One region of the Bacillus sp. NP247 genome, then DNA from elsewhere that is predicted to be linked to it. Evidence: riboswitches for the same ligand, from Rfam matches in the RefSeq annotation. Region 1 holds a riboswitch; each other region holds the start of a gene.

Region 1 (8,198 bases):
TTTTGTAATGAGTTTCGCTGCTTCTGCAATATTTTGCGGAACACCAAGTGTGCGAGAGAAGTCGTTGCAAGTTCCGCCTGGAATGATTGCAAGTGTAGGTCTAGTTTCAAGAGGGGCTAAGCCGTTTGTGCATTCAAATACAGTTCCGTCACCACCAAAGACGATAATTAAATCTACTTTACTAGCAAACTCTTGACAATATTTTGTTGCATCACCTTGCTTTTTCGTATGAAGGATATGTAAGTCAGGAAAAGCTGCGGCAAGTGGTGGTACGATTTTCGTTAAGTTTGTATGTAAATCGCCTTGCCCAGCTTTTGGATTTACGATGAGGAGTAATTTTTCAAATTTTGTCTTTGTCATTTTTATTCTCTCCCTTTGTCTTTTACGAATTGTGATAGAAAATAAACTTCCATCAGTAATTGATGGAAGTTTACCCTGCTTAACGGGCAGTAAGACTCCCACCTCAAATTTCGCCGAATACGAGGAAGTCAGGTGGGAGATTAACTGCCCGTAAAAGCCCGATTGGTGAAGGCTAATAATCAGTGGGAGAAAAAAACCACTGATCAAAGTTTCACTTTATTTTATTATTCCGTTACAACTGAAGCGATAAATGGTAAGTTACGATATTTTTCTGCGCAGTCGATACCGTAGCCAACGATAAATTCGTCTGGAATTTGGAAGCCAACATATTCAGCTTTTAAGTCCACTTTACGGCGCTCTGGTTTATCAAGTAACGTACAGAATTTCAATGCTTTTGGTTTATGCATGAAGAAGTGATCTTTTAAGAAGTGAAGTGTTAAACCAGAATCGATAATGTCTTCTACGACAATTACGTTTTTTCCAGTAATGTTTACATCGATATCTTTTAATAGTTTCACTTTTCCAGTTGTTTCTGTTTGATTTCCGTAGCTAGATGCAGAGATAAAGTCGATTGTTACTTCGTTTTTAATGTGACGAATTAAATCAGCAGCGAATACGAAAGATCCTTTTAATACAGCGATTACAACGATTTCTTCTCCTTCAAAATCACGTTCGATTTGGAGCGCTAGTTCTTTTACTTTTTCTTGTAATTGTTCTTCAGAAATTAAAGTGTCTTTTATTTCAATTTTCATTTGAATCCTCCTACAGTGTAAAACTTGTGAACATTTCGACTGTAAAGGATAGAATAGAAAAAGTCAAAGAAGGTAGTTATTTTTTACAAAAACAACGGCAAAATCATCTGATGATATGATATACTAAATATATTAAGAGAACGCTTCCATAAAGGGTGATTATGATGAAAAAGAAACAGTATACAAGTGCAACATTTATAAAAGCATTACTATTAACAATTGTTCTTGGCCTGTTGGCTTACATAATTGATGTACCTGCAATTCGCATTTCACTAATTGGAATGACTTTAGTATTAGGTGCAATTTCCCATGGCATGATATCACAGCTACAAGAAGCTGGAGTTGATAATATGAAAGATCATACAGATAAAAATTGAGAAACCTTCATGTATATACAATGAAGGTTTTTTCTTTTCTTACAAAAATGTAAGGTAGTTGTAAGGCAAATCGATAGTTGCGTAATAGCGTTTTGGATAAACTATAAGTGTAAGGTAAAAGGCAAGCATATTTTAGGTGAATTAAGTTTTAGGCACTCTATATGTGAAGAAGGAGTAGGAGGGCATGGAGAAACGTTGGACAACCTTTTCTTTTTTAGCGACTAGTAACACCGTAATGCTAGCTGGAGAAATGGATTTTTTGCACTTGTTTGATCGAGAAGACGATCATTCTTCTTCTAAATTTACAATGAAATGGCGTAAATGGAGCGAAAGTTGTAGATTGGAAGAAGAGGCCCCTAACGAAGAGCAAAGAGTTATTTTAACAAATCCTATTAAAGCATGGGTTGTTCAACGTCGTAAGTGTAACGTCAAAAATCACTTCAAGAAAACTGAGCCGAGACAATTAGTTATCACTCCGGCCTATTCTACTTCTAAATCACGCGAAAGTAACAAATAAATATCGAGACACACACCCAAAAAAACATCGTATATATTGCGATGTTTTTTTATTTTTCTACAATGAAATCTTTAAATGAAATATATTTCATCTGCATCTTATATTTATATCTATTGTTTATTCTAGTGATACATCCGATGCGACGTGATGTAAAACGTATAAGAGGAGAGAGATAAAATGAAAAAGAAGCTATTACCAATCTGTGCAATGGCACTTTTAACAGTAGGATACTCTTCAGTAGCAAGTGCGGATACTGGAACAGTAACAAAGGAAGAAGCAGCGCAAGTGCAACAAGATAAAGCTAAAAAAGAAGAAGCAATTAAGATACAGCAAAAAAATGATGCAGAGAAAAAGCAAGCAGCACAAGTACAAGAAAAAGGTGATATGGCTAAAAAAGAGGAAGCAATAAAAGCTGGGCAAACGAATGATACAGCGAAAAAAGAAGTAACACCACAAGTACAAGAAAAGGAAGCTCTTGCAAAAAAAGAAGCAGCAATTAAGGCCGGGCAAAAGAATGATGCGGCAAAAAAAGAAGTAGCGAAGCCAGTTGTACAAGGTGAAAAATTACCAAATACAGCATCAAATAATGTAGCAATGATGGCGCTAAGTGCATGTCTTGTAGGGATAGGGACATTATTTGGTTTGAATCGTCGTAATAAAGTTAAGGCATAAATAAAATATTTTCCTATAAAGAGTGGGATAATTTCACATATTAAAAATGGTAGGTTATCCCTACCATTTTTTGCATGGAGGGATGAAATATGAAGTTACTCAATTATATCGGTATCATATTGATGGTCATAGGGCTATTCATGGGATCCTATTACGCTGTGGAATGGTATAAAGGAAAAAGCTCTGCTCAAGAATTAACGAAAGAAGAAATAAAGAGCCTTAAAAATATACAAGATACTCAACTTTCTCATGAAACACCTGTAACTTCTCAAGTGCCTTCTTCTCAAACAGAACATAAAGAAGGAGAAAAGGTAGCAATGTTAAATATACCGAAAATAAAGAAGAAGTTTTCTATATATTGGGGAGCAAATGATGCAACGCTGAAAAAAGGAGTTGGTATGTTCGTTAGCGATTTAACGACAACGCCATCTGGAGGGGGGCATACTGTACTGAGTGGACATCGAGATACTGTATTTACAGATTTAGGAGAGTTAAAAGAAAAGGATACTCTTATTTTAGAGTATGATAATAAAACTTACACATATGAAATTCAAAAGACATGGATTACCCATGCGGATGATCGTACTGTTATTATAAAAAAAGAAGAACCAATATTAACACTGACAACTTGCTATCCATTTGATTATATAGGCGATGCACCAGATAGATATATTATTGAGGCGAAGTTAACTGCTAGTTATTCAAAGTGAAATTGTAGTTTTTGAAAGCGGGAGGGGGATACATAAATTATGTCAAAAAACATTTTAATTGTTGAAGATGAAGATATTTTGCGTGAAATATTAAAAGATTATTTTTTGAGTGAACAATATATAGTGTTTGAAGCAAGAGATGGGAAAGAAGCCTTAGTTGTATTTGAAGAAGAAGAGGTTGATTTAGTTATTCTAGATATTATGTTGCCAGAACTCGATGGATGGTCTGTTTGCCGAAGAATCCGTAAGACGTCCGAGGTTCCTATTATTATGTTGACGGCGCGTGTAGATGAAGATGATACGTTACTTGGCTTTGAACTTGGGGCAGATGACTATGTGACGAAGCCGTATAGTCCGCCAATTTTATTAGCAAGGGCGAAACGATTATTAGAAAGTAGAAAAGCATCGAAGAAACCTTTAGAGAATGAAGATGATACGTTATCAATTCATGGCATTCATGTCCATTTTCCGTCACGTACTGTTACTGTTGATGAGGCAGACATTAGTTTAACACATACAGAATTTGAAATATTAGTGTATTTCATGAAAAACCAAGGAATTGTACTAACAAGGGAACAGTTAATTTCAAGAATTTGGGGATACGAATTTGCTGGTGATGATCGAACGGTTAATAGCCATATTCGTAATTTGCGAAATAAATTAGGAGAGAAAGCAAAGTACATTACAACTGTAGTGCGAACTGGATATAAGTTTGAGGGGAATGTATGAGAAAAGGGATTGTACTAAAATTATTTACTCTCACAACAGCATTATGTATGTTAATTTTAGCGACGATTTTTATTGGACAAACGATATTTTTCAAGCAATATTATGCAAATAGAAAAGTGGAAGATATTAAAGTGAATTTAAATTCCTTTGCAAAGAACTATTTAAATTATGCAGGAAGTGCAGAAGGAATTCAGAAACTGGAGCAAGACTTTTTTAGAGAAAATAATACGTGGATTACGACATTAGATCAGAATGGAAATTTAAAACATGTGGATGATTTTTATTTTGAGATAACGATAGACCGTAGGCAACAGAAGAGCTTTGGACAACAAGTATTCAAGATGCCCTTATACAACCTCATCAATATAGAGGAGATTGATAATAAAGCAGTAGATCAGTTTTTAGGACAAGAAATTTATTTTTCTGGAGTAAAAAAAGAAGATAGTTTTATTCCATTCTCTTTCTCGTTAGTTAAGCAGAATTTAAGTGGATCTAATAAACCGTTAGAAAAAGCGTTTCAGGAGAAAAAGAAATTAGATGAGGAGAAAAAGAGAGCAGCTCAAGAGCAACTTGTTAAGGAAAAGAAACCAGCTGTTCAGGAAGAAGGTGCTCAGGAATTAGGTGCTTACATAGCAGGACGTGTTACGAAAGTACAGTTCCCCGATGTAAAAGGTCCTGTGAATCCAATTTATAAAAATAGTTTATTCTTAGATAACATAAAGGAATTTCAAACTGATTTATTATTAAAAGAGAGTAATCATATACAGTATTCAACACAAATAATGGACCATGAAAAAAATGATATAAAATATAAATTATTAATTAAACCAATAAAAGAAAAAGACGGATCAGTAGCATATATATATGCGATGGCTTCTTTACAACCAGTAGATGAGGCTGTACAAATGGTACAAGATTATTACATATACATCATTGCATTTGTAGTCGTTCTTATTTTTCTAGCTTCGTTCTATTATTCAAAACAAATTGCAAAACCGTTACTAAAAATAAATGATACAACGAAAAAAATAGCTCATTTAGACTTTACAGAAAAAATCCCGATTACTTCAAAAGATGAAATTGGTGATTTATCGCAAAATATTAATACACTATCTAATAAACTACATTCACATATTGGACAGCTAGAACAAGATATTGAAAAGGAAAGAAAGTTAGAAAAGACGCGGAAAGAATTCATTTCTGGTGTTTCACATGAATTAAAAACACCGTTAAGTATTATGAAAAGCTGTATTTCTATTTTAAAAGATGGGGTAGCTGAACATAAAAAAGACTACTATTTTCAAGCAATGGAACGAGAAGTAGACAAAATGGATACGTTAATTTTGGATATGCTTGAATTAGCTAAATTTGAATCTGGTACATATAAAATGAAAAAAGATTCATTTTATATTGATACAGCAATTGAAGATATATGCGAATACCTTTCTGTGGAGATAGAGAAAAAAGAACTTCGTGTTCATAAAAATATACGTTCATTTGAAGTGATTGCAAACCAAAGTCGGATTGAACAAGTTATCGTGAACTTCATTACGAATGCCATACGTTATACACCAAATAAAGAGGATATCATTATTTCTACAGTAGATGAGAAGGATCGTATAAAAGTGTGTATTGAAAATAAAGGTACTCACATTGAAGAAGAGCAATTAGATAAAATTTGGGATCGTTTTTATCGCGTGGATGCAGCGCGTCATCGTTCACAAGGTGGAACGGGGCTTGGGCTTGCCATTTCAAAGAATATTTTAGAACTACACGATGTTGAATATGGAGTAAAGAATACAGAAGATGGGGTGTTATTTTACTTCTACTTGCCGAAAAAAGCGTAGATCATACATGCTACGCTTTTTTTTAAGTTATTTTCATATTATCTTTACCTAATCTTTATTTTTAAGAGATATAATCTGGTTAGAAAAAGAGGTTATGTAAGGAGTAGATTAGCCGTGAATAGCAATTTACTAGGTGTGATGGTATTTATTTTTCTTTGTGCATTTATTGTATTTATTATTGATATTACTCATTGAGAATTTTGATATAAAAAAAGAGCGCTAAGTTAAGCGCCCTTTTTTTGTGAATTCATTTGATAAGCACTGATGCTTTTGAATAAGCGTGGTGAAGTTGTAAATAAAAGAATTAGTAATACAGTACATAGTATGAAAGAACCAATCATAGTACTACCGTTTACAATTAAGGAATATAAGGCAGCTGATTGTCCTTTAGGTGCATATTGACCAAAGAAAATAATACCAGCAATAAAGTGACAGAAATAGCGCGCAAAGCTGCCGACAAATGTGGCAAGGATAATGTAAACAAGTGCTTTTTTTCCTTTGTTTTGTTTAGGTTTATCTTTGCGACTACCCAAACTTGAATGCTCTGCATTATTGTTGTCTGAGGTAAGAGCTTTTTGAATTGGACGATGGAATAATCCAGCAAATCCAATGAATGCAAAAGCAACGAAGTACTCAATGAATGCTTGAATAGGTGTTAAAATGTAAGCATCTCCAACGACAATTTGTAATAATCCCCAAATTAAGCCTCCTAAGAAAGCCATTTTGAAGCCCCAGCGGTATGCGATAATAAAAATAGGAATCATAGCAAATGAAATGGAACCACCTGTTGGAAGTTTAAGTGATAGTGGTAAAATGTCGATAACCAAGGCGAAGGCTGCAAGAATTGCAGATTCGATCATCGCTTGTAAATTAGTGTTACGCATGTTGTCTCCCCCTAAATCCAAGTGACGCAAAAAAGAACATTATCATAGGAGGATACGAAATACGTAAATAAAAAAGAGGTATGTATTTCGGACGTTTGCACAATCCCTGCGATAGCATTAACTAACAGGTTCTAAGGGTCGGAACGAAGTGTTCCCTCTCAGCGGTAAGGCTCCCCCTGTGATAACGAGATTCTTTATTTGCTATTGTTTATTGTAAGTGAAATGGATGAGAATGGCAAATAAACTTTGTATGACAATTATTGAAATATAATTGTATTGAAATGTTAATAAATATGAAGCAAAAAGATATAGTCCAAGTGAAATAGAGTATGATATAATTTTTTTGAAAATAATTATCATTCTCTTCTGAGGGGGAAGGTTATGAGCTTAGTAGATATTAAAATTGGCGAGAAAGTGTTAGTAAAAAGTATTCAGTCGTTAGATCAGTTATTAAAGCGTAGACTGGCTGCTTTCGGTCTCGCGGAAGGAAGCGAACTTCGCCTGAAACAGAAAGCGATGTTTAAAGGTCCTTGTACATTGGAGTGTCGTGGACAATTAATTAGTATTCGTCATTGTGACGCGAAAATGATAAAGGTGGAATTAGCGTGAATAAGGTTGCTTTGCTAGGGAATCCGAATACAGGGAAAACATCATTATTTAATGCACTCACTGGTTCTTATGAATATGTAGGAAATTGGAGCGGTGTAACAGTAGAAAAGAAGGTTGGTAAATTAAAAGATAAGCAAGGAACACTAATTGATTTACCAGGCGTTTATGGTTTAAATCCAGTTTCACGTGATGAAGGTGTCGTTACAAACTTTCTACTAACAGACGAATTTCATCATATGTTAAATATAGTGGATTCTTCGCAATTTGAGCGAAATATGCATTTAACATTACAATTACTTGAATTTGGTAAGCCAGTTTCAATTGGTTTAAATATGATTGATGTGGCGAAGCAAAGAGGAATTGTTATTAATGTAAAACGATTATCAGAAATATTAGGTGTAACAGTCGTTCCTGTCGTTGCAAGAAGCGGAAAAGGCTGTGAAGAATTACTTGCTACTCTTCATGAAGAGAAACAAAAAGAGAAAAAGCCATTCATTATTTCATATGGTGTACAAATGGATGAAGGGATTGGAGAGGTAATCGCTCTTTTAGAGAAAGCGAATTATGAGCATCCAAGATGGTTAGCCTTACAATTTTTAAGCAATAACGAAGTAGTAGAAAAAGAAATGAAAGCATTACCAATTTATAAGGAACTTATAGCCATTCGATCTCGTTTAGATGGAAAACTTGATTGTACGTTAGAGGAGCACATTTACAAGACTCGTGAAGCGTATATTGAAA
Region 2 (8,198 bases), 2.0 Mb from region 1:
GGGGCAGCCGCAGCCGCTTTAAAAGATGTAATCAATTTGTATCGAAAGGATTTATAGGTTTGCTGACCGTACCGCTATTATTAAAAAATACATATGTAGTGGACCTTTTGAGAATGAAATAAATATGCAAAAATAATTGCAGGGGGTAAGAAATTGTTTAAAGATTTTAAAGTTGTAAAAGATCGTCCCGTTTATATTCAATTAAAGGATTATTTAAAAAAGATGATTATGAAAGGGCATTTGCTCGGTGATCAAAAAATCCCATCAACAAGGGAACTGAGTGAATTATTATCGGTGAGCAGAAATACAGTACTCTCTGCTTATGCGGATTTAGAACAAGAAGGGCTCATTTATGCAGTTAAAGGAAAAGGAAATTTCGTTGCGAAGGTGGATATAAGTAACACCTCGTCTGTTGAAATAGATTGGAAAAATAAACTTAATACAGTTACCACATTAGCGGATGAATTAGATTTAATGAAACATGGTGTTCGCTGGGAAAAAGGAATGATTGTTTTTAATAGTATAGCCCCGGACGAAAAGCTATTTGATGTTGAAAATTTCAAAAGAGCTTTTCTTACTCGTATGTCCATTGAAGGGGATATCGTATTGAACTACGGATATGCAAAAGGTTATCGACCGTTAATGAATTATCTACTTCATTACATGGAAATGAAAGGTGTAGATATTTCGAACAAAGATATTTTAATTACAAATGGATTTACAGAAGGATTAGATATTGTACTATCTTCCTTATCGAAGAAATCAGGGCGTGTTATTTGTGAGAATCCAACTCACCATGCTGCATTGAAACTTTTTCGATTACATGGGCTTGAAGTTCATGGGATAGATATGAATGATGATGGTATTGATACGACTGAAGTAGAAAAAAGTTTACATGAAAAGGATTTTGATTTTGCGTATTTAATTCCTTCTTATCATAATCCAACTGGTATTGTTACGAGTTCGGAGAAAAGAACGGAATTGATGAGGCTATTTTCGAAATATAAGGTTCCTATTATAGAGGACGGGTTCAATGAAGAATTACGTTATTCAGGTTCACATTTAGCGCCGTTATTAACTTTTGCTGGGGCTGGTAATAATGTGATTTATATTAGTAGCTTTTCGAAGGTACTTTTCCCTGGTTTACGTGTAGGGTGGATTATTGCAGATAAAGAACTGATTCATTATTTAGAAAGTGTTAAAAGAGCAAGAACCATTCACACATCTACGCTAGATCAAGCTGTTCTGTTTCAATATTTACATGAAGGATATTTTGAAAAATATTTAAAAAAGGCAAGATCTGTTTATAAGAAAAAATATGAGTTAGCTGTTGGGGCTTGCAATCAGTACATTCCGTTTAAAAGGATGACTGGAGATGGTGGACTTCATTTGTTTATAGAGTTGGAAGAAAAAATTCACGCCCGCACACTTTTACAAAAGTGTTATGAGAAAGGCGTAACGTTTTCTCCTGGAGATGTTTTTTATTCTGATGGAGAGGGAGCGAATACATTCCGATTAGGATTTTCACGTTTGAAGGAAAAAGAAATAGTTAGCGGGATTCAAATAATTGGTGAAACTTTAAAAAATGAAATTTGGAGTTGAGAAAATGAGAATTGGCGTTATTATGGGAGGAGTATCCTCTGAAAAACAAGTATCAATTATGACTGGGAATGAAATGATTGCACATTTAGATGAAAATAAGTATGAAATCGTTCCAATTACGTTAAATGAAAAAATGGATTTAATTGAAAAAGCGAAAGACATTGATTTTGCATTGCTAGCATTACACGGAAAATACGGAGAAGATGGTACGGTTCAAGGGACGCTTGAGAGTTTAGGTATTCCATATAGCGGCAGCAATATGTTATCTAGCGGTATATGTATGGATAAAAATATTTCGAAAAAGATTTTACGTTATGAAGGAGTAGAAACACCAGATTGGATTGAACTTACAAAAATGGAGGATCTAAAACTTGATGATTTAGATAAGTTAGGATTTCCATTAGTGGTAAAACCAAACTCTGGCGGCTCGAGTGTTGGCGTAAAGATTGTCAATAATAAAAATGAATTGATCTCAATGCTGGAAACTGTATTTGAATGGGATTCTGAAGTGGTAATTGAAAAGTATATAAAAGGTGACGAGATTACATGTTCAATTTTTGATGGTAAACAGTTACCTGTCGTTTCAATTCGACATGCAGCTGAGTTTTTCGACTACAATGCAAAATACGATGATGTTAGTACAATTGAAGAAGTTATTGAACTTCCAGCTGAAATACAGGAACGTGTAAATAAAGCGTCATTAGCTTGTTATAAAGCATTAAAATGTAGTGTTTATGCAAGGGTAGATATGATGGTGAAGGACGGAATTCCATATGTAATGGAGGTTAATACATTACCAGGGATGACACAATCAAGTTTACTGCCAAAAAGTGCAGATGCTGCGGGGATTAATTATAGTAAACTATTAGATATGATAATTGAAACTTCATTAAAAGTAAGGAAAGAAGAAGGTTTTTAAGATAAGTGTACAATTAAAAATTTTGATAGTTCCACGAAGTATGCTATGATAATTACAATACGACAACTAAATATTTATCCACTAGGGGGGCCTTTTGTAGGCTGAGATCAAATGTAATTTTGAGACTCTTAGTACCTGATCTGGTTAATACCAGCGTAGGGAAGTGGGAAGACGATTATATTTAAAGAATACATTAATATTGTCTATTTCACTTTCTTTACGCCTGTAAAGAAAGTTTTTTTTTGTTTTACGGGTTTAATAACTGTGGATAAATACGTATATTTTATACATTATTGGAGGAATTTAAATGACTTTTTCACAAACATTACGTAAAGAAGTAGATTCTATTTGGGAAGCAAGTTTTCATCATCCTTTTGTAAAAAAACTTGGTGAAGGTACGTTAGATTTGGCAAGTTTTCGTTATTACGTACTTCAAGATTCATATTATTTAAGTCATTTTGCTAGAGTACAAACTTTAGGAGCTGCAAAGGCTCTTGAATTAGAAACGACAGCTCGCATGGCGCACCATGCTCAAAATACATATGAAGCAGAATTATCATTACATGAGAATTTCGCAAAGAAATTAGGAATTACGAAAGAAGAAAAAGATAATTTTATCCCTGCACCAACTGCATATGCGTATACTTCACATATGTATCGTGCTGCGTATGAAGGTCATTTAGGGGATATTATTGCAGCTATTTTACCTTGCTATTGGCTATATTATGAAATTGGTGAACGTTTAAAAGAGTGTCAGCCAGAAGAGCCAATTTATAAAGAGTGGATTTCTGCTTATGGATCTGATTGGTTCCGTACTTTAGTTGAAGAGCAAATTACACGATTAGATGCTATCGCTGAACAAGTGACAGAGTCTGATCGGAAGCGTATGAAACAGCATTTCATTATTAGTAGTCAATATGAATATTCATTTTGGGAAATGGCTTATACTTTAGAAAAATGGCCAGTGAATACAGACGTAAAAAATGTAATTGGATAAGAGTATATAAAAGGTATCGCTATATCAAGAGGTGATACCTTTTATTATATTTAGTTTCTGTAATTTTTTTGTAAATCATAGATAAAAAAATTAATAATGTATTATAATGATTTTGTAATATACAGAGTAACATAAGGAGGTAATTATATGTTAATAGTAACTTTTTATTAATTAGATTTTAATAATATATTATTAAAATATTCAAATTCAATCTAGTTATTTCCGTCAATGTGCTTGGTTTAAATTTGATTCGTTTATGCTTTAAAAAATTAGTATCTTTTCTAGTATTATTCATAATCAATATAAATTAAGAGAGGAAGTATTAATAATATGGAAAAATTACGGTTATTAGCATTTAAAAATATAGTAGAACCCCTCTATAATGAGAAAGTATCGTATATTTATTTTCCTATTGAATGGCTTGAGATTGTAGAGATACATTATAGAACATTTTTATTAACGAGCAAATTAAAACTTTTAAATGAAAGATTGTATGAAATGTTTTCTGATATATTATTCATTCAGCATAATCCATATATATTAAGGGAAGATACGCCCTGGATTGTAGCAAAAGAACCAATGAAACAAGAACAGTTAGACTATATTTTCCAAAGCTGGTATGAGGTTATTCATGATTGGAAACCGAATAAATTAATAGATCCACCACATTTAGAATGGCAGTATGACTTAATTAGTAATTTACCAGTATTACATGATAAAAAAACGTTTTCTAAATGGGTACCAGCTTTAATTACTCATATTTTTTGCGAAAAGCCTTTACGTATGGAAAATAAGAATGAAGAAGAAATATATTTTTCGCCACTGCGATCACAATATGTTTCTGAAGCGATGTCTGAGCCAATTAAAGATGAAGAAACACATGATTATTTTGCTTATGTATATCGGTTTGAATACGTAACTCGTGGAGGTGAGAATATTCCGCTATTAAAAGTATCTGTAGGGATTAGGAGGTTTTATCAACAATATAATCATAAAGATATCTCTATACTTTTAGGGCGAAAGCGGAGCCAAATACTGATTTCAACTCCTGAATTTGAATCAAATAATAAAAAGCAAAGATTTGTAAAGTTAAAAGTGCAACAAGCTGAAAAAGGAATAAAGTGGATTAAACGTTTTAGAAACTTAAAAGATGATTATAGGATAGGGGGAGAGGTTAAATTAGAGCAAATTCTCCAATGTCCGAAAGAGTATATTAGAGGAACTAATGTAAGAGTGCTTCTTCCATATAACGAAAATATATATAAAGTTCAAGGAACAAAAATAAAATTTGGTATAAAAGTAAGAGAAAAAGTGGAACTTTTTAATGAATTCCAACAAATATTCCCATATTTCACATTACTTCCAGAATGTGAAAAGGTATTAACTAATAATGAGAATGAGTTATTACCTTTATTTGCCCCAAAGGGATTAGACTCAATTACGTTAGAAGTATGGTCAGATGATATAGTAATAGAAATAGAACAAGCGTTATTAGATAGCAAAATAGTTTTAGCTCAAAATGGTGATTCCCCCTATGTATTAAATGCAGACAATCCAGTGTTGTTAAAAATAGTAAGATATAACATTGGAAACGTGTTACAAAATCCATATAGAATGCAATATAGCCATAAAAACAAAAAGAAACTAGTAGACGATGTCGTAAAAGCTGTACATGCTACGGCAGGTGAGCAAAATGAAATGAAATTAGCATTAATTGCAATAAAAAATTGTGATGGTCGCGAAAAAATTAATCCAAAGCAAATTATTCGGGAAGGCTTCGCTCGAACGGAACGTATTTCAGCATTTATTAATTTATTTATTGGACAAAGTGTATCAAAAAAAGAAATTATTAATGCCATTCTTAGTCTGTTAGAACAAAAGGGGTTCTTAAAGCGTAGTTGGAATAAGATAAAATTACCGGGGATAATTGTAAATTTATCAATTGAGAAAATGTCTAAATATGATTTCTTACCTATTTTTTCAAAAATAAATGGGAGAGAAATAGTATATAAATTATATGGTCAAGAAGAATGGGGCACAATTGATCATACTTTATTAAATATAGGTAATAATAAAGTGTTTTTACCACAACCATCAAAAAGGAATGATATAGGAGTCAGTTTTAAACAATTTATGTCAGAAACATTAATTGAAATTTCGCAAGATGCACATAAACAAAATAAAGAAGTTTATTTTATTGCAGATGCAAATATGAGGAAATATTGGATAGAGGAATTGCAAAATGAAAGCGTTAATATTGGGGTTTCACCTGAAATAATCTCGAATTTTAAAGAGGATATAAACATAATTAGAATTAATACTAACTCAGATGTACCGAACTATATTGTTAGAGACCAAGAATATGTTATGGATGAAACGAGATTATTTGTAGATCAAATGGGAATTTACTATAGCACGGCTGCATGCGAATTAAATTGTAATGAGATAGTACAGCAGTACATACTCGAAGTTATCCCGTTTGGTGTAAAATCTGAAGAAAGAGAAGAAATCGCCAAAATGATACATTACATGTGCTGTAAATCAACCTTGCTCTCGGAACAAAATATTCATAATACGCATGTAATGCATATGGCTAAATTAATTAAAAATTATACTACCGATATTGATTCAAGGGAGTTTAAAGAATCCAATGACGAATTAGATGAAGATGTAATAATTTTAGAAAAAGAAGATGCATTGATATTAATATAAATAATAGTATACAAATCCTGCTAGTAATAATGAGCAGGATTTGTCATTTTTTCATGTAAATAAGGCTATCCTTTGTCATGTATCTTTTCTTTTACGTATTTACTTTATTTACATACAGGATTAAGATGTTTTTTAGAAATACAAAAACTACATCATATGGAAAAGCGATTTTTATTAATTGAAAAGAAAATTTGAAAGGAATGGGGAATTGTGAAGAAATTAGATGTATTATTAATGCTACTGAGCGGCCTCTTTCCAATTGCAGGAATGTTAAAGCAAATCCCTCTTGAACAATCTTTATATATTGGAGGACTTTTATTTTTTACTAGTTTCGGTAGTTACTTTGCGAAAAAGATATATTCACGTATATGTAGCTGGATAGCATATGCACCATTTATAACACTACTGTTAGTTATTTGGAATCAGGATATTTCAACAAGTGCTATAATAGCAAATGCCAAAATTGCCGCTTGTATCGCTTTAATACCTTGTATATTCCGCTTTCGTACATACGGGCTTACTTTAGGTTTATTCTCATTATGGGCAGCTTTATTATGGGATATAAAAGAAGTACAGTCGTTAGTCATACTTGAGCGTATGACGAGCTTAATGACAAGCAATTACGTATATCTTCTACTCTTGGTTGGAGGACTTATATTAGGTGGATTACTTGCGACGTTAATACATCGAAAAGAGCAAGATAATAATAAAGAAAATACAAATCTATTTAAACAAAAAAAGAAACGTAAAAGGCTATCATTTAAGATCCGCTTTCCAAGATTACCGAAATTTAAGATGAAATTATTTAAGTTTGGTGGAAAAGGTTCTAAACGTAAAACGCCAGAAATAATGCATGAGCGTAATAACGAAGAACCAGTTGTAACATATGAAATGGCAGAGCAAATAGATCAATATAAAGAAAGTACTGTTCAAGGACAAACTAGGATGGAACGCCGAAAAAATAGGTATAATGCATAATAAATTTCACTAACCCCTTAATGATTTATCGTAAAATTGATAAATCATTAAGGGGTTTTTTATGTAATTAAATATAGATTGCGTATGCACATTTTTAGAAGTATTAGTCAATTAAATAATAACTTCATGTATATCTTGAGGTAGGTATTTGTGAAGATAATTTCTTTTTCGATCATATAATACATTAGGAGGAGGGATTATCTTGACCGAAATAACAATTAGTTTATGCATGATTGTAAAAGATGAAGAGCAAGTTATCGCAAGGTGTCTAGATTCAGTAAAACATATAGTTGATGAAATAGTTATTGTAGATACTGGATCTACAGATAGAACTAAAGATATTGTTCGAAAGTATACAACTAACATTTATGATTATAAGTGGAATGATAATTTTGCAGCGGCCAGAAATTTTTCATTTTCTAAAGCGAAAAAAGATTATATTTTATGGTTGGATGCTGATGATGTTTTATTTGAAAAGGATCAGCAGAAATTTTTAAATTTAAAACAAGAAATGGATGATGATATTGACGCGGTATTAATGTTTTATCATTTAAATACTGGATTAAGTATGGAGCCAATGTATATTACAACACGTTATAGGCTTGTTAATCGCTCAAGAAATTTTCAATGGATTAACAAAGTGCACGAATTTATACAAGTTGAAGGAAATTTGTTGCACACGGATATAACTATTACTCATTGTAAAGAAAAACCAAGAATTAATCAGAATTTTAAAATTCTCCAATCCATAATTGAGACAGAAGAAGTTACGCTTACAGATTGGTTCAATTATGCGAATGAATGTATGTTTCAGCAAAGGTATGATCAGGCAATTCAATTTTATAAAAAAGTATTAGATAGTAAAGAAAAATGGGGAGAAGGAAATATTTACGTGTGCGGAAACTTAGCGTATTGTTATATGCAACTTCAAAAGTGGGATAAAGCATTAGAAACTTTTACAAGGGCTTTTCAATACGGGAATCCAAGAGG
Region 3 (8,198 bases), 360 kb from region 1:
TGCAACGTTATTTTGTTTCCCTGCATCTGCATCGTAATAATCAACGTAATAATTACCTTTTTTATTATAACGAAGTACAGAATCACTCAATTGATCTGCAAGGTTTTTATAACGATCTTCCTTGTACATTTCATAAGCACGATATAATTGTTCTATAATACGAAGATCATCGATAAGTGCATTAGTAGCCGACTGCATTTCTCCCTTTTCAGAGATTTTCCATATAATGATGCGATCCTTGTGTACAAAGTTATTTTGAATAACCTTCACTTGTTCATCAAATAAAGCTTGATCATCTTTATCAAGTGTATATTGTAGCCATAACCCTGCAGATTCTGATAAAGCTTCACGGCCCTTCGCTTCACCCTTACCTGCCTTTGTATCCTCTAGGCGATACGTTGCAAGTGTTCCATTTTCATTCACCATATGTCGTAAAATAAAATGCTCGGTACGATTTCCTTGTAAAGCTGACCAAAATACAACTCCACCTAAAGCGATTAAGAGAATAACCCCAATCCCTATATATAAACGTTTTCGCAAACTCTTCACCTCCCTAGTAAGACTAACCTTAATTTTACCAGAACATACGCAAATATAAAAAAGACAATCCTTTAGATTGTCTCTCCCACCTTATCCTTCGCAAGCCTCTTTAGAAGGTCTATATAGCGATTCCACAAGTCGATCATATTCACGACGCGTAATTTCTTTATTATACAACTTTAATAATAAATCTCTATGCTCTCTTGAAAATGCCATCTTTTTAATGACTTCAGGATACATAAAACACCCTCTCCATTTCACATAAACTTCTTCATCCCGGAAACAGAACTTACGTTCGCATAAAAGATTATAAAAGATTCAGCCCTAAAAAACAAATAAAATATTACTAAATATAAATTTCTTTCTTTTTAGAATATTTAAACACCATATTACCGTACTCATTTTTTAAATACATATATGTTTTTGGTAGTTTTTTGAATAAATTTTCCAATTCAATCAGAAAATAATGGCAAAAAAGAAGAGGAGTATACATATGGATACCGTAACATTAGCAAGAGCATTTTTTGGTTCTTCATTAGCATTCCACATTATCTTTGCAACGCTTGGAGTCGGACTTTCTTTAATGATTTTTATAAGTGAAATACTCTATCACTGGAAGAAAGATTCCGACTATGCCATTATGGCAAAAAGATGGACAAAGGCTTTTGCTATCCTTCTCGGTGTAGCAATTCCAACTGGAACAATTGTTGGTGTACAAATTTCACTTCTTTGGCCTGGTTTCGCCAAAATTGTTGGCCAAGTTATTTCTGTTCCGTTTCAAATTGAGATTTTCGCCTTCTTTTTAGAGGCTTTATTCATGTCTATTTATGTATATGCAGCTGATAAATTACCTCCAGTTATGAGATTAATCTCGCTATTTTTCGTTATGATTGGTGCCACTGCATCCGCCGTACTTATTACATCAGCAAATACATGGATGAATACACCTGCGGGCTTTTCAATGGGGCCAGATGGCTCAGTTTTTAACGTTGATCCGTGGAAAGCTTTCTTTAATCCGAGCTTTGGCACAAGTGCATTTCACGTCGTTATTACAGCCTATACAACTGGAGCAGCTGTTATCGCTTCTATCGCTGGATTTAAATTATTAAAGAAAAATTTAAGTGCACGTGAAATTGCTTACCATAAAAAAGGATTACTGTTAGGGCTTGTCGTTACATTTATCACAGGTGCTACAATGTGGCTTTCAGGACACGAATCTGCTATTGCCTTACATAAACATTCACCTGAAAAACTAGCATCTGCTGAAGCTTTGTTTGAAACGACATCACACGCTCCTTTATCGATTGGCGGGGTTGTGGATCCTAACACACTTGAACTAAACTATGCCCTTGAAATTCCGAACATGCTTAGCTTATTAGTGGGACTAGACCCTAGCACCGTTGTAAAAGGGCTAAATGAATTCCCGCAAGAAACGTGGCCACCATTTTACACACATACACTGTTCAACTTAATGGTCGGCACTGCTGCCTTTACCTTTGCAGTTGCAGCTATTGCCCTCTTATATTGGTACTTTGTTTACCGAAAAAAAGGAGTAGAGTTACCAAAGTGGCTTCTTTGGGGGGCTGCCGCATGTGGACCCGTTATGTTGCTCGGTATTGAATTCGGATGGATTTTTAGTTGTAGTGGTCGTCAGCCATGGACAATTTATGGCATGCAACGCACGGTAGATGCTTCTACACGTGCTGATTTCGTCGGTCCTTTATTTGTTTTATTCATCATTTTATATATTGGACTCGGTATTTTAACAGTCTTTGTATTACGGACGTTCTTTAAGAAACATCCGTTAAAGAATGATTTACATCACGAAGGAGGAGATTCTCGTGCATGAGGAAAGCATTGCAATCATCATCTTATGGGCTCTTATTTTCGTATATAGCATACTAGGGTCTATTGATTTTGGAGCTGGTTTTTGGGGCATGGTATACGCTAAACACCCGACGCTTGCTGCCAAGCTTGCTAATCGGTACTTATCACCAACTTGGGAAGTAACAAATACGTTTCTTGTCTTTGTCGTTGTCGCTTTTCTCGGTTTCTTTCCGAAAGCAGCCTTTACCCTGGCAACGGTTATGTTTGTACCAGTTATGTTAATTTTAGTACTCGTTGCGATTCGCAGTACATTTATGGTATTCGCTTACTCCCTGCCAAAGTATCAACACCTTCTTCGGATTATTTCAGGTATTACAGGGCTCTTAATCCCAGCTCTATTAATTACCGTTCTACCCGTTACAGAAGGTGCCTATATTACGATGTCTGAAGGAAAAGAAGTGCTCCTTTACGGAAAACTTCTTTCTAGTCCCGTTATTTATTGTTATATGCTCTTCGGACTAACTTCGGAACTATTTCTATCATCTCTCTTTCTTGCTGATTTTGCTAGGGAACAAGGTTCTGAAGATACGTACCGAATTTATAGGAGAAATGCCATCATACTTGGTCCTGCAACGCTCGTGACTGCTATTATCGCTCTCGTTGTAATGGACCCTGAAACACACTGGCTTATGCAAGGACTAATAAAGCAATTCCCATGGTTTACAGTCTCTATCATTTTATTTGTTATCGGATATTCCTCCCTTTGGTGGACAAATAAGAAGTACAGCACACTAGGCTTTCCTCGCATTGCAGTTTTAGCTGTCGTCGCTCAATATGCATTTGCAAGCTACGCTTACGGCGTCGCCCATTTACCGTATATCATTTACCCGGACGTAACTGTATTTACAAGCTTTACGACGGTCGAAACATTCTATGCGCTTCTTATTCTTTACGCAATCGGGATTGCAATTTTACTACCCGGATTCATTTTCTTCTGGAATTTATTCTTGAAGGATCGAACTTTTTTGAAGGAAAAATAATAAATGAGGGGCATTCACACATAGAATGCCCCTCATTTATTAGACTCCTCTCCTAATAGTTATTACACTACTACTTATACTTGCCTTATTGCTCAAAATACACATATTCACTAGATTCAGGTAGATGCCTAGTTCTTCTTATTTTCTTTTGAATATAATGCTATATAAACTTGAGACAAGCTACATTTGTTCAAGGGAAAATAGAAAGGTAGGTTAAATATGAGCATTGAAATATGGATTACTATTATTGTTTTCTTCTTAACGATGATTGTTATCTTTTGGCGACCCCGTGGTTTAAATGAAGCGTGGCCAGCAGCAATCGGCGCTGGTATCATCCTCATTACTGGACTTGTATCAAAGCCAGATGTCATGGACATTATAAGTAAAATTGGAGGCGCCTCCATAACGATATTAGCGACCATCGTTATGGCAGTTATATTAGAAAGCTTCGGCTTCTTCCATTGGGCTGCAGCAAAACTCGCAAATTTAGCGAAAGGTTCCGGACGCCGCCTATACTGGTATATTCAATTACTATGTTTCCTTATGACTCTTTTATTTAATAATGACGGTAGTATTTTAATTACAACTCCAATTTTAATCCTTCTTCTGAAAAATCTTCAATTAAAACCTCATCAGCAAATCCCTTATTTATTAAGCGGTGCTTTAATCGCCACTGCATCTAGTGCACCAATTGGTGTAAGTAATATCGTAAACTTAATCGCATTAAATATTGTTCATATGACTCTTTATATGCATACTGCTATGATGTTTGTACCTGCAACACTAGGACTACTGTTTATGTCATGGCTCATGTATACAGTTTTAAAGAAAAAACTTCCAGAGAAATTACCGGTTTCTTCATATGATATTGAAGAAATTTTCTTCACGAAAAACTTCCATCCGTTAAAAGGAAAAAATTCTGTTGATACAAAACAAAAACGTACAAAATTCATGTTAAAAGTATTAGGCTTCGTCTTCCTTATGCGCTGTCTTCTATTCGTTGCATCCTTTTTATCGATTCCAATCGAAATTGTTGCTGTACTTGGTTCACTCGTTCTTCTCATTTGGAGATGGTACTACTTACGAACAAACCCAGTCGATATTTTGAAAAAAACACCGTGGCATATTTTAATTTTCGCCTTCTCTATGTACGTAATTATTTACGGGCTTCATAACGCAGGATTAACAGCGGCGCTTGTCCATTGGCTCGAACCAGTTGTAAGTCAGCATCTGCTCTATGCCAGCTTTGCAATGGGCGGACTCGTTTCCCTCCTCTCTAACGTCTTCAATAACCACCCTGCACTTATGATTGGTACAATCACATTAACAGAAATGGGACTAGATCCAGTCACATTAAAAACTATCTATCTCGCAAACATTATTGGTAGTGACATCGGTTCACTATTATTACCAATTGGTACGCTAGCTTCCCTCATTTGGATGTATATACTGAGACAAAACAAAATTAAAGTGAAATGGAAAGATTATTTAAGCGTATCTCTCATCGTAATCCCACTCACAACAGTCGTCACATTATTCCTCTTATACTACTGGGTACAATTATTCTTCGCCTTATAGACAACAGAAGCCCCCTTTGCTATCGTCTTAGCAAAGGGGGCTTCTTCTATATTTAAGTTAGGTACAGTGTGATCAATCAAGTAAAGAGGTGTAACGTGTTATTGATATAAGTGACTACCAGTTTCTTTGAATTCTACCGCTTTCTCTTTCATTCCTTTTTCAATTGCTTCCGTCGTTTCTAAATCATTTTCTTTCGCATATTCACGAATATCATGCGAAATTCTCATACTACAAAACTTCGGTCCACACATTGAACAGAAATGCGCTGTTTTCGCCCCTTCTGCTGGCAACGTTTCATCATGATACTCCATCGCGCGTTCAGGATCTAAAGATAAATTAAATTGGTCGCGCCAACGGAATTCAAATCGTGCTTTTGAAAGTGCATCATCACGCTGATGAGCCGTTTTATGCCCTTTCGCAAGATCGGCTGCATGCGCAGCGATTTTGTACGTAATAACCCCTTCGCGAACATCATCTTTATTTGGTAAACCTAAATGTTCTTTCGGTGTTACATAACAAAGCATCGCCGTTCCAAACCAGCCAATCATCGCAGCACCAATCGCTGATGTGATATGGTCATAACCTGGTGCAATATCTGTCGTTAACGGCCCAAGTGTATAGAACGGCGCGCCCTGACAAATATCAAGTTCTTTCTCCATATTTTCTTTAATTAAATGCATCGGTACATGCCCAGGTCCTTCAATCATAACTTGCACATCATGTTTCCAAGCGATTTTCGTCAATTCACCAAGTGTTTCAAGCTCAGAAAACTGCGCTTCGTCATTTGCATCTGCAATAGAACCTGGACGTAATCCATCTCCAAGAGAGAACGAAACATCGTACTGCTTCATAATTTCACAAATCTCTTCAAAGTGAGTATATAGGAAGTTTTCTTTATGATGGAATAAACACCACTGCGCCATAATCGAACCACCGCGAGAAACAATACCTGTCATACGCTTTGCAGTAATTGGAATGTAACGAAGTAATACACCAGCGTGAATCGTGAAGTAATCAACGCCTTGCTCCGCCTGCTCAATTAACGTATCGCGGTACACTTCCCACGTTAAATCCTCTGCAATTCCGTTTACTTTTTCAAGCGCTTGATAAATTGGCACAGTTCCAACTGGTACCGGGGCATTACGAATAATCCACTCACGTGTTGTATGAATGTTTTTACCTGTAGATAAATCCATAATCGTATCTGCACCCCAGCGAGTCGCCCACGTCATCTTCTCTACTTCTTCTGCAATAGAAGACGATACAGCAGAGTTTCCGATATTTGCATTTACCTTTACGTGAAAATTACGTCCAATTATCATCGGTTCCGCTTCAGGATGGTTAATGTTCGCTGGCAAAATCGCACGACCTTCTGCAATCTCCTTACGAACAAATTCAGGCTCTACCCCTTCACGAATCGCAACATATTCCATCTCAGACGTAATAATGCCATTACGCGCATAATGCATTTGCGTGACATTTGCACCTTGCTTCGCTCTAAGCGGCTTACGATCCATTTGCGGGAAAACAGGTGTATGTTTCGAAGCCACTTTCACACCGTCATCCTCTGGTTTTACTTCGCGCCCTTCGTATGCTTCTACATCACCACGCCCCATGGTCCAAGAATGGCGCGGTGTCGGAATCCCCTTTTCCAGCTCCACTTTATACTCTGGATCTGTATAAGGTCCACTCGTATCATACACACGGATTGGCAGATTTTGAACACCATTCGTATCGCTTTGTTCAATCTCGCGCATCGGCACTTTCATACCCGCGCGTGGCCCATCCACATACACTTTCTTACTTCCTGGTAAACTCGATTTCAATTCAATTTGCTCAGCAGAAACAGACTGTTTCATAACCTTTATTGCCCCCTGTTCGTGACAAGGACGAGATATGGCCAGCGTATGCCAAAATAAAAAGAGCCAGGTCCATAAAAAAATAAGGACCTGGCTCATAAAGACATAATTATGTAAAGCCGTTAACTTCCCTACGCTGGTACGAGCCAGATCAGGTCCAAAGGGTTAAGAAGTTCACACGCTTCTCTCTCAGCCTACGCATACGTTAGGCACCCCTAGTTTATCACTGATTTAATTTTCAATACTTTCCCATTATACACGATAATCTGAAAAATACAAAGGTTATTTCTTTTTTGTTTACGGGATCATCCACGTTAAATAATAAGCCTGCACATACGTCATAATCCCAACAATAGTAACGAAAAATAAACTATGCTTCAATGTAAAGCGGAACAAATCTGACTCTTTCCCAGCAAGTCCAACTGCCGCACAAGCAATCGCAATCGATTGCGGAGAAATCATTTTACCTGTTACACCGCCCGTTGTATTTGCGGCAACGAGAAGCACTTCAGATACACCGACTTGCTGCGCTGTAATTGCTTGTAAATTCGAGAACAGTGCGTTCGCTGACGTATCTGACCCTGTTAAGAATACCCCAATCCAACCTAAGAATGGTGAGAAGAACGGGAATAGTCCGCCAGTTCCTGCAAGTGCTAACGCTAATGTAGAAGATAAACCAGAATAGTTTGCGATAAATGCGAATCCTAATACGAATCCAATAGATAGAATTGGCATCTTTAGTTCGTTTAACGTTTCTTTAAATGTTGCTACTGCATCTTTTGCACTCATTTTCAAAATAAAAATTGAAATGATACAAGCAATTAAAATTGCTGTTCCAGTCGCTGATAAAATATCTAATTTCAAGATTGCTTCATAAGGTGTTGGTTTATTTACAATTGGCTCTGCTTTCATTACTAAATTGTGCAAGCCTGGAACTTCAAATTTAAATACAAGACTTTCTAAAGTACCACCTGGAGCGAATAATGCTTTAAAGAAACTTTGGCTCCAAATGACTACCATCACAGTTAAAATAATGAACGGAGACCATGCTTTTACTACTTTTCCTACCGTTAGTTTCGGCATAGATGTCGCCGTCGTTGCTGCTACTTCACTATTCGCTTCTTTAGACTGATAAATTTCTTTCGGCTGCCAAACTTTTAAGAATAGCGATAAACTTACTAAACTTACAAGTGCTGACGTAATATCAGGAAGTTCCGGTCCTAAAAACGTCGCTGTAATAAACTGTGTAATTGCAAATGAACTACCCGCTACAAATAAAGCAGGCCACGTTTGTCTTACTCCTTTAAAACCATCCATTAAAAATACGATAAAGAACGGAACAAATAAAGATAAG
Region 4 (8,198 bases), 1.4 Mb from region 1:
TGCTATATCTATACCATAATGCATTTGCTCCCAGCGCATATCAAAAGTGGAGCTGATTTTCCCTTGAGTAGGGAATTTGAAAACTGCTGGAATTGATGCAGGTTGAGCTGTTTTAGCTTGTGCTTGATTTTGATTTTGCGCTACATAGTGTTTCGCTACATATCCGTATCCTGTGCCAAAACGAATTTTATACCAAGTACCTACCGTTTCTACTACTTGTACTTGTGTACCATTTTGTAATGAGCCAAGTAGAGTGCTACTTGTACTAGCGTTGCTACGTACATTTAATTTTGGTGTTGCAACAGTATAGGAAGGAGAACCTTGTACAGTTACACCTTTTACTAGAGGTGTGGATCCATTAGATACAAATGTTTTTTGTACGTATCCAATTTGACCGTTATGTAATATTTTGTACCAATCCCCTTGTTCACCTTGAATGGTAATGAATTGACCATTTGGTAATATATCTAGAATAGAAGACTCTGTATTAGGTTCAGAACGAACGTTTAATGCGTTTGCATTTACGATATATTGATTCTTTGGTTGAACATTTTTTTTGAATAGAATTGCATCTTTTTTCATATAGCCTGTTTTGTTGTTAACAGATACTTTATACCAATCTTGAGTTGTCTCAAGAATAGTAACTGGGCTATTAAATCGAATGTTATCAATTATTGCACTGTCTGCATGGTTATTTTGATGCAGTGCAACGTTGTCAATTTTTACATATCCAGTTTTTACTGTAGATAGTTGCTTAGCAGACGCTGTTTGTATATCGGATTCTCCCATAGAAGGAAGTAAAGAAGCAATTGCGATAGTAGTTGCTGTTAAAGCTGTAGCTTTCATATTCATGTAATAAAGACCTCCTCTAGTTGTATAGTTGTAATTTTATTATAGTATAAAGATATAATATATTGGTCGTATTCACATAAATGTAATATGAAATCAATAAAAATAATGTTAGAAGAGAGATTCGTATATAAATATTGTATATATCATTTGTGGGGTCGCATTTATATTTGTTTAACACATTAAGATTTAATTCGCAATTAAGAAAATTAAAACAGTTGATGATGTCTTATGGCGGTGTTATACTGACAGTGATAATTTTATAGTTTGCTAGGAGGGCTGGTGTTGCCAGCTGAGAGTAGGGCCGTAAGCCGTTGATCCTTTTTATTACCTGATCTAGATTATGCTAGCGTAGGGAAGCAATTCGGACATTAACAATGAGTCCCCGTTTCTTTGCGTATAGAAACGGGGCTTTTTTATTTGAAAATTTCATATTAACACCACTAGGGGTGCTTTTCGTGCTGAGAGAGGAATAATCCTTAACCCTTACAACACCTGATCTAGATAATACTAGCGAAGGGAAGTGGAACAACGAATAAATTATAATTTTATTTGCTGTAACCACTTCTTATATACAGAAGTGGTTTTTTTATTGAGATAAATAGATATATAGGAAGGGGAATTATTAATGAAATTTTGTGAAAGATTATTTGATACGGTGCAGCCTGTTTGGGAGAAAAGTCATAATCATCCGTTTGTAGTAGGTATGGGGGATGGTACGTTGGAAAAAGACAAATTCCAGTACTATATTATTCAAGATTATTTATATTTGTTAGATTATGCAAAGCTATATGCAATTGGGGTTGTAAAGGCAACGAATCCACAAGTTATGGCAAAATTTGCAGAGCAAATTGATGGGATTTTAAATGGTGAAATGACGATTCATAAACAATATGCAAAAAGACTTGGCATTTCTACACAAAAGATGGAATCTGCGAAACCATCTGCTAAAAATTTAGCCTATACAAATTACATGATGTCTGTATCTCAAAATGGCACACTTGCAGAATTAATATCAGCTTTACTTCCATGTATGTGGAGCTATTGGGAGATTGGAAAGCGTTTAAATGATATTCTTGGAGCAAGAGATCATGAGTTCTTTGGAGAGTGGATTCAAGGATATAGTTCTGAAGAATACGGTAAGCTTTGTATTTGGTTAATAGATTTATTAAATGAAATGGCAGTTGGAAAGTCAGAGAAAGAGCTAGACCGATTAGAGGAGATTTTCTTATATTCCAGCCGATTTGAATATTTATTCTGGGATATGGCTTATCGTAAGGAGATGTGGGGTTTTGAGGAGCAAGAACATACTACAGTTTCATAATGTTTCCTTTCATTATGATGAAAAACCAATCATCGATGAATTAAATGCTTCTATACAAGATAAAGAGTTTGTAAGTATTATCGGACCGAGTGGCTGCGGGAAAAGTACTTTATTTCGCCTTATTACAGGTTTAGAAGAGGCAAGTGCTGGACAGATAGAGCTGACAGAAACAAAGAGTCATCCTGTAGGGTATATGCCCCAAAAAGATATGCTCTTGCCGTGGAGAACGATTATTGAGAATGCGGCCCTACCGCTAGAGTGCCAAGGAGTGCAGAAGAAAGAAGCGCAAGTAAAAGCGAAAGAACTGTTACATAAATTTGGTTTACAAGGGTACGAGAAAAAATATCCGAAAGATTTATCTGGCGGTATGAGGCAACGCGTATCTTTTATCCGAACTTTATTAACGGGCGGGGAGATATTATTGTTAGATGAACCTTTTAGTGCATTGGACGCTTTAACGAAGGCATCTTTGCAAGAATGGTTGTTTGAACAATGGAAAGAGTGGGAAAAAACAATTTTATTTATCACTCATGATGTTGAAGAAGCACTGTTTCTTTCTAATCGAATTTTGGTTGTAGAAAATCAACCGATAGCAACTTTAACTGAGAGAATTGTGCCGCTTGATCGTAACCGAACAAGAAAAGATTTATATAAGCCTGAAGTGTTAGCGCTTAAAGAAGATCTTCTTAGTATGTTACAAAGGCAGGTGCTCGTATGATGGATCGCTTGAAGGAGCTATTACCTGCCCTCATATTAAGTGGAATTTTACTTGCTCTGTGGGAAGTAGGAGCAAGAATTGTAGATGAGATGTACATTTTGCCATCACCGTCTGCAATTGTAATGAAGATATGGGTGCTAAAGGATATATTATTTACGGTTCATTTACCTGCAACGTTGTACGTCGTTTTAATAGGCGTTGTTATTTCTATCGTACTGGGCGTAGGGCTAGCAATGTTAATGAATGCGAGTACATGGATGGAGAGAGCATTTTATCCGTTATTAGTAGCTTCACAAACAATCCCGATTACAGCACTTGCGCCGCTATTTGTTTTATGGTTTGGATATACCATTTGGAGCAAGGTTGTTGTTACAGTTTTAATTACGTTTTTCCCAATTGCGGTAAATACGTATGATGGACTGCGTAGTACGAAGAAAGAATGGGAGGAGCTCTTAGTTACGTATGGTGCAACGAAAAAGGATATTTTTCTAAAGCTAAAATTGCCATCTGCTCTTCCTTACTTTTTCTCAGCGTTAAAAATTGCAGTTCCGCTTAGTGTAATAGGGGCAGCAATTGGAGAATGGCTCGGTGCACAAGCTGGGCTTGGATATTTCAGTAAAAGAATGATGACGCAGTTAGACGGAGCTGGTGTATTTGCACCCATTGTATTGTTATCATTATTAGCTATTTTCTTCGTCATACTTATTTCTATATTAGAAAAGAAATTTATTAGTTGGAGGAAACATTCATGAAATTATTAAAACGCATCTTTGTGTTTACATTATTAGTTGCAATGATTGCAGGATGTTCGAGTAATTCAGCATCAGATAAGAATAAAAAAGAAAAAGAAATAACGGTCATGCTCGATTGGTACCCGAATGCGGTACATAGCTTTATTTATACGGCAATTGAAAAAGGATATTTTAAAGAAGAAGGAGTAAAGGTGAATATTAAATTCCCTTCTAATCCGACTGATCCATTAACGCTAGCGGCAGCAGGGAAAGTGACAGTTGGTTTGTATTATCAGCCAGATGTTGTTATGGCCAGAGCAAATGAACAAATTCCAGTGAAATCAATTGGAGCTGTCGTACGTTCGCCGTTAAATCATGTTGTATCACTGAAATCAGCAGGTATTAAGTCACCTAAAGACTTAGAAGGAAAAACAGTTGGATATTCTGGAACTCCTTTAAGTGAAGCATATTTAAAAACGATGGTAAAAGAAGATGGTGGTAATCCAGATACAGTAAAAGTAGTCGATGTTGGATTTGATTTAGTACCAGCGTTAATTACGAAAAAAGTAGATGCTGTAACAGGAGCATACATTAACCATGAAGTACCTGTTATGCGTCATGAGGGCCATGAACCAGCATACTTTAATCCAGCTGATTACGGAGTACCGAACTATCATGAGCTTGTGTTTGTAACGGGTGATAAAACGTTGAAAAAAGATAAAGAAGCATTGCAAGCCTTTTTACGTGGGGCACAAAAAGGGTATGACTTTATGAAGAAAAACCCTGATGAAGCATTAAATATTTTATTAGATCATCAAGAAAAAGAAAACTTCCCGCTTGTACCAGAAGTTGAAAAAGAAAGTATGAAAATTTTATTAGAGAAGATGGAAACGAAAGATGAGCCATTCTTATCAGATTCAAAAGAGTCATGGGAGAAACAAAACAAATGGTTGAAAGACAAAGGAATGACGAAAGAAATCGTTCCGGCCGATGAATTATTTGAAAACATTTTAAAGTAGGCGAATGAATATGAAAAATGAGCTCCATGTAATCTCAAATGGCCATATGCCATTCGAAGAGTTAGTGAATGTAGCGATGCAAATTGAGAGTGAGATTGATTATTTGCATATTCGTGAGCGTGAGAAAAGTACGAAGGAATTATATGAAGGTGTGGAAAGTCTTTTGGGGAAAGGCTTTCCGGCATCAAAGATAGTGATAAATGATCGAATTGATATTGCTATTCTATTAAATATTCCGCGTGTTCAGCTAGGATATCGAAGCGCAGATGTAAGGTTAGTAAAAGAAAAGTTTTCTTATTTGCATGTTGGTTATTCAGTACATTCTCTAGATGAAGCGATAGTGGCATTTAAAAATGGAGCGGATTCCCTCGTTTACGGTCATGTATTTCCAACGGCTTGTAAAAAGGATGTACCAGCAAGAGGATTAGAAGAAATTGCTCATATGGCAAGGTGTTTATCCATACCAATAACTGCAATTGGTGGAATCACTCCTGAAAATACAGGTGATGTTCTTGCAAATGGTGTAAGTGGCATTGCTGTTATGTCCGGGATTATAAGCAGTAGTAATCCGTATAGTAAGGTGAAATCTTATAAGGAATCAATAAGAAAGTGGGCGGAAAAACATGTGTAAGAAGTATGATGTAGCGATTATTGGCGGAGGTGTAATTGGTAGTTCAGTTGCACACTTTCTAGCAGAAAGAGGGCATAAAGTAGCGATTGTAGAGAAGCAAAGAATCGCATCTGAAGCTTCGAAAGCAGCTGCTGGTTTACTCGGTGTTCAGGCAGAGTGGGATGAATATGATCCGCTGTTTGAACTTGCTAGAGAAAGCCGTGCTATATTTCCACAACTTGCAGAAGTTTTACGTGAAAAGACAGGCATCGATATTGGGTATGAGGAAAAAGGTATTTATCGCATTGCCCAAAATGAAGATGAGAAGGAAAGAATTCTTCATATTATGGATTGGCAACAGAAAACAGGTGAAGATTCCTATTTTCTAACGGGGGACCATTTACGGGAAAAAGAGCCGTTTCTATCCGAGTCAATTATAGGAGCGGTATATTATCCGAAAGATGGTCATGTTATTGCGCCAGAGCTTACGAAAGCATTCGCACATTCCGCTGCATTTTCGGGAGCCGATATATATGAACAGACAGAAGTGTTTGATATTCAAATTGAAAACAATAAAGTGGCTGGAATTGTTACGAGTGAAGGTGTAATCACATGTGAAAAAGTCGTTATCGCTGGAGGCTCATGGAGTACGAAATTACTACATTATTTCCATAGTGATTGGGGTACATATCCTGTTAAGGGCGAGGTTGTTGCAGTAAGAAGCAGGAAACCGCTCTTGAAAGCTCCTATTTTCCAAGAGCGGTTTTATATTACGCCGAAGCGCGGTGGCCGTTATGTGATTGGGGCAACGATGAAGCCTCATACGTTCAATAAATCTGTACAACCAGAAAGTATTACTTCCGTATTAGAGCGTGCTTATACGATATTGCCTGCTTTAAAAGAAGCAGAGTGGGAAAGTACGTGGGCTGGGTTAAGACCGCAGTCTAATCATGAAGCTCCTTATATAGGAGAGCATGAAGAAATAAAAGGTTTATATGCTTGTACGGGCCATTATCGAAACGGCATTTTATTAAGTCCTGTTTCAGGTCAGTATATGGCTGATTTAATAGAAGGAAAGCAGAAGAATCACTTGCTAGATTCATTGCTTTCTAAAACGGTTTAGAAAGGGGATGGAAGTTTGAATTTAAAAATTAATGGTAACCAAGTTGAAGTACCAGAGAGTGTAAAAACAGTAGCTGGGTTACTTACACATTTAGAGTTAGATAACAGGATTGTTGTAGTAGAACGTAATAAAGATATTTTACAAAAAGATGATCATAACGATACATCTGTTTTTGATGGAGACCAAATTGAGATTGTAACTTTCGTAGGAGGCGGTTGATTATGTTAAACATTGGGCCATTTTCATTTCATTCTAGACTTTTATTAGGAACAGGGAAATTCTCTGATTTTGATGTGCAACAAAAGGCAATTGATGTTTCAGAAGCTGAAATTTTAACATTTGCAGTACGTCGTATGGATATATTTGATGCAAAGCAACCTAATTTATTAGAGAAACTTGATGTGAAAAAATATACGTTATTACCAAATACAGCAGGAGCAAAAAATGCTGAAGAAGCTGTTCGAATTGCGAAATTAGCAAAAGCTTCAGGGCTTTGTGACATGATAAAAGTAGAAGTTATTGGGGATGATAGAACGTTACTACCTGATCCAGTGGAAACATTAAAGGCATCTGAAATGTTACTGGAAGAAGGATTTATCGTTCTTCCATACACATCTGATGATGTTGTATTAGCTCGTAAATTACAAGAACTTGGCGTACACGCGATTATGCCAGGAGCATCACCAATTGGTTCAGGGCTCGGTATTGTAAATCCATTAAACTTAAGCTTCATTATTGAACAAGCGACAGTACCAGTTATCGTTGATGCCGGTATTGGTAGCCCAGCTGATGCGGCATTTGCAATGGAATTAGGAGCAGATGGCGTGTTATTAAATACAGCAGTATCTGGTGCGAAAGATCCTATTAAAATGGCATCCGCGATGAAATTAGGTATTGAAGCAGGCCGATTAGGCTTTGAAGCGGGTCGTATTGCGCGCAAGCGCTGCGCGACAGCAAGTAGTCCTTTAGAAGGAATGAGTGTAGTTGAATAATCGATATTCTCGCCAAGAGCTATTTTCTCCAATTGGGGAAGAAGGGCAACAAAAGATAAGGGCAAAGCATGTACTTATTATCGGTGCAGGCGCATTAGGTAGTGCAAACGCAGAGATGTTTGTAAGAGCAGGCGTTGGTAAGGTGACAATTGTTGACCGCGATTATGTAGATTGGAGTAATTTACAAAGGCAGCAATTGTATGCAGAGTGTGATGTAGAGAATAACCTTCCGAAGGCTGTAGCGGCAAAGAAGCGTCTAGAAGAGATCAATAGTGAAGTAAGAGTAGAAGCTCTCGTTCAAGATGTAACAGCTGAGGAATTAGAAGAACTTGTTACAAACGTTGATGTAATTATTGATGCAACCGATAATTTCGAAACGCGTTTCATTGTGAACGATATATCGCAAAAATATTCTATTCCATGGGTTTACGGGGCATGTGTAGGAAGTTACGGCCTTTCTTACACAATTCTTCCTAGTAAAACGCCATGTTTATCATGTTTATTACAATCGATTCCGCTTGGCGGAGCGACATGTGATACAGCGGGGATTATATCACCTGCTGTATCTCTTGTCGTTTCTCATCAAGTAACGGAAACACTTAAACTGTTAGTAGAAGATTATGAATCGCTTCGAGATGGACTTGTATCATTTGATGTATGGAAAAATGAATATTCATGTATGAACGTGCAAAAACTTCGTAAACATAATTGTCCATCGTGCGGTGAGAATGCGTTATATCCATATTTAAATAAAGAAAACACATCGAAAACAGCAGTTTTATGCGGGAGAAATACAGTTCAAATTAGACCACCGTATAAAGAGGAAATGAAT

The links. A riboswitch is a leader RNA that binds a small molecule or an ion and turns the genes downstream of it on or off. The one in region 1 is predicted to bind thiamine pyrophosphate.
Region 2: it holds a riboswitch for thiamine pyrophosphate, as region 1 does, so the genes downstream of both, tenA (thiaminase II) here and thiT (energy-coupled thiamine transporter ThiT) in region 1, are expected to answer to the same signal.
Region 3: it holds a riboswitch for thiamine pyrophosphate, as region 1 does, so the genes downstream of both, thiC (phosphomethylpyrimidine synthase ThiC) here and thiT (energy-coupled thiamine transporter ThiT) in region 1, are expected to answer to the same signal.
Region 4: it holds a riboswitch for thiamine pyrophosphate, as region 1 does, so the genes downstream of both, tenA (thiaminase II) here and thiT (energy-coupled thiamine transporter ThiT) in region 1, are expected to answer to the same signal.

The regions. Positions count from the first base shown of each region.
Region 1 is NZ_CP076653.1:2,022,773-2,030,970, reverse strand. Features, by position in the region: gene KPL75_RS10750 (diacylglycerol/lipid kinase family protein) at 1-360, opposite strand, end outside; gene hpt (hypoxanthine phosphoribosyltransferase) at 585-1,112, opposite strand; gene KPL75_RS10740 (hypothetical protein) at 1,274-1,489, shown strand; gene KPL75_RS10735 (hypothetical protein) at 1,674-2,006, shown strand; gene KPL75_RS10730 (LPXTG cell wall anchor domain-containing protein) at 2,184-2,678, shown strand; gene KPL75_RS10725 (class D sortase) at 2,768-3,388, shown strand; gene KPL75_RS10720 (response regulator transcription factor) at 3,428-4,117, shown strand; gene KPL75_RS10715 (sensor histidine kinase) at 4,114-5,964, shown strand; gene thiT (energy-coupled thiamine transporter ThiT) at 6,189-6,848, opposite strand; TPP riboswitch at 6,934-7,035, opposite strand; gene KPL75_RS10705 (FeoA family protein) at 7,230-7,457, shown strand; gene feoB (ferrous iron transport protein B) at 7,454-8,198, shown strand, end outside.
Region 2 is NZ_CP076653.1:13,540-21,737, reverse strand. Features, by position in the region: gene KPL75_RS00115 (homoserine dehydrogenase) at 1-57, shown strand, start outside; gene KPL75_RS00110 (MocR-like pyridoxine biosynthesis transcription factor PdxR) at 154-1,602, shown strand; gene ddlB (D-alanine--D-alanine ligase) at 1,607-2,521, shown strand; TPP riboswitch at 2,595-2,700, shown strand; gene tenA (thiaminase II) at 2,829-3,518, shown strand; gene KPL75_RS00095 (pPIWI_RE module domain-containing protein) at 3,849-6,230, shown strand; gene KPL75_RS00090 (DUF3959 family protein) at 6,441-7,208, shown strand; gene KPL75_RS00085 (glycosyltransferase) at 7,438-8,198, shown strand, end outside.
Region 3 is NZ_CP076653.1:2,381,281-2,389,478, forward strand. Features, by position in the region: gene KPL75_RS12660 (transcriptional regulator) at 1-540, opposite strand, end outside; gene KPL75_RS12665 (hypothetical protein) at 631-780, opposite strand; gene cydA (cytochrome ubiquinol oxidase subunit I) at 1,034-2,389, shown strand; gene KPL75_RS12675 (cytochrome d ubiquinol oxidase subunit II) at 2,382-3,407, shown strand; gene KPL75_RS12680 (arsenic transporter) at 3,627-4,985, shown strand; gene thiC (phosphomethylpyrimidine synthase ThiC) at 5,084-6,844, opposite strand; TPP riboswitch at 6,956-7,071, opposite strand; gene lldP (L-lactate permease) at 7,142-8,198, opposite strand, start outside.
Region 4 is NZ_CP076653.1:3,422,542-3,430,739, forward strand. Features, by position in the region: gene KPL75_RS17875 (SH3 domain-containing protein) at 1-852, opposite strand, end outside; TPP riboswitch at 1,112-1,224, shown strand; TPP riboswitch at 1,285-1,388, shown strand; gene tenA (thiaminase II) at 1,478-2,173, shown strand; gene KPL75_RS17885 (ABC transporter ATP-binding protein) at 2,142-2,891, shown strand; gene KPL75_RS17890 (ABC transporter permease) at 2,891-3,643, shown strand; gene KPL75_RS17895 (ABC transporter substrate-binding protein) at 3,640-4,641, shown strand; gene tenI (thiazole tautomerase TenI) at 4,652-5,272, shown strand; gene thiO (glycine oxidase ThiO) at 5,265-6,374, shown strand; gene thiS (sulfur carrier protein ThiS) at 6,390-6,593, shown strand; gene thiG (thiazole synthase) at 6,596-7,366, shown strand; gene KPL75_RS17920 (thiazole biosynthesis adenylyltransferase ThiF) at 7,359-8,198, shown strand, end outside.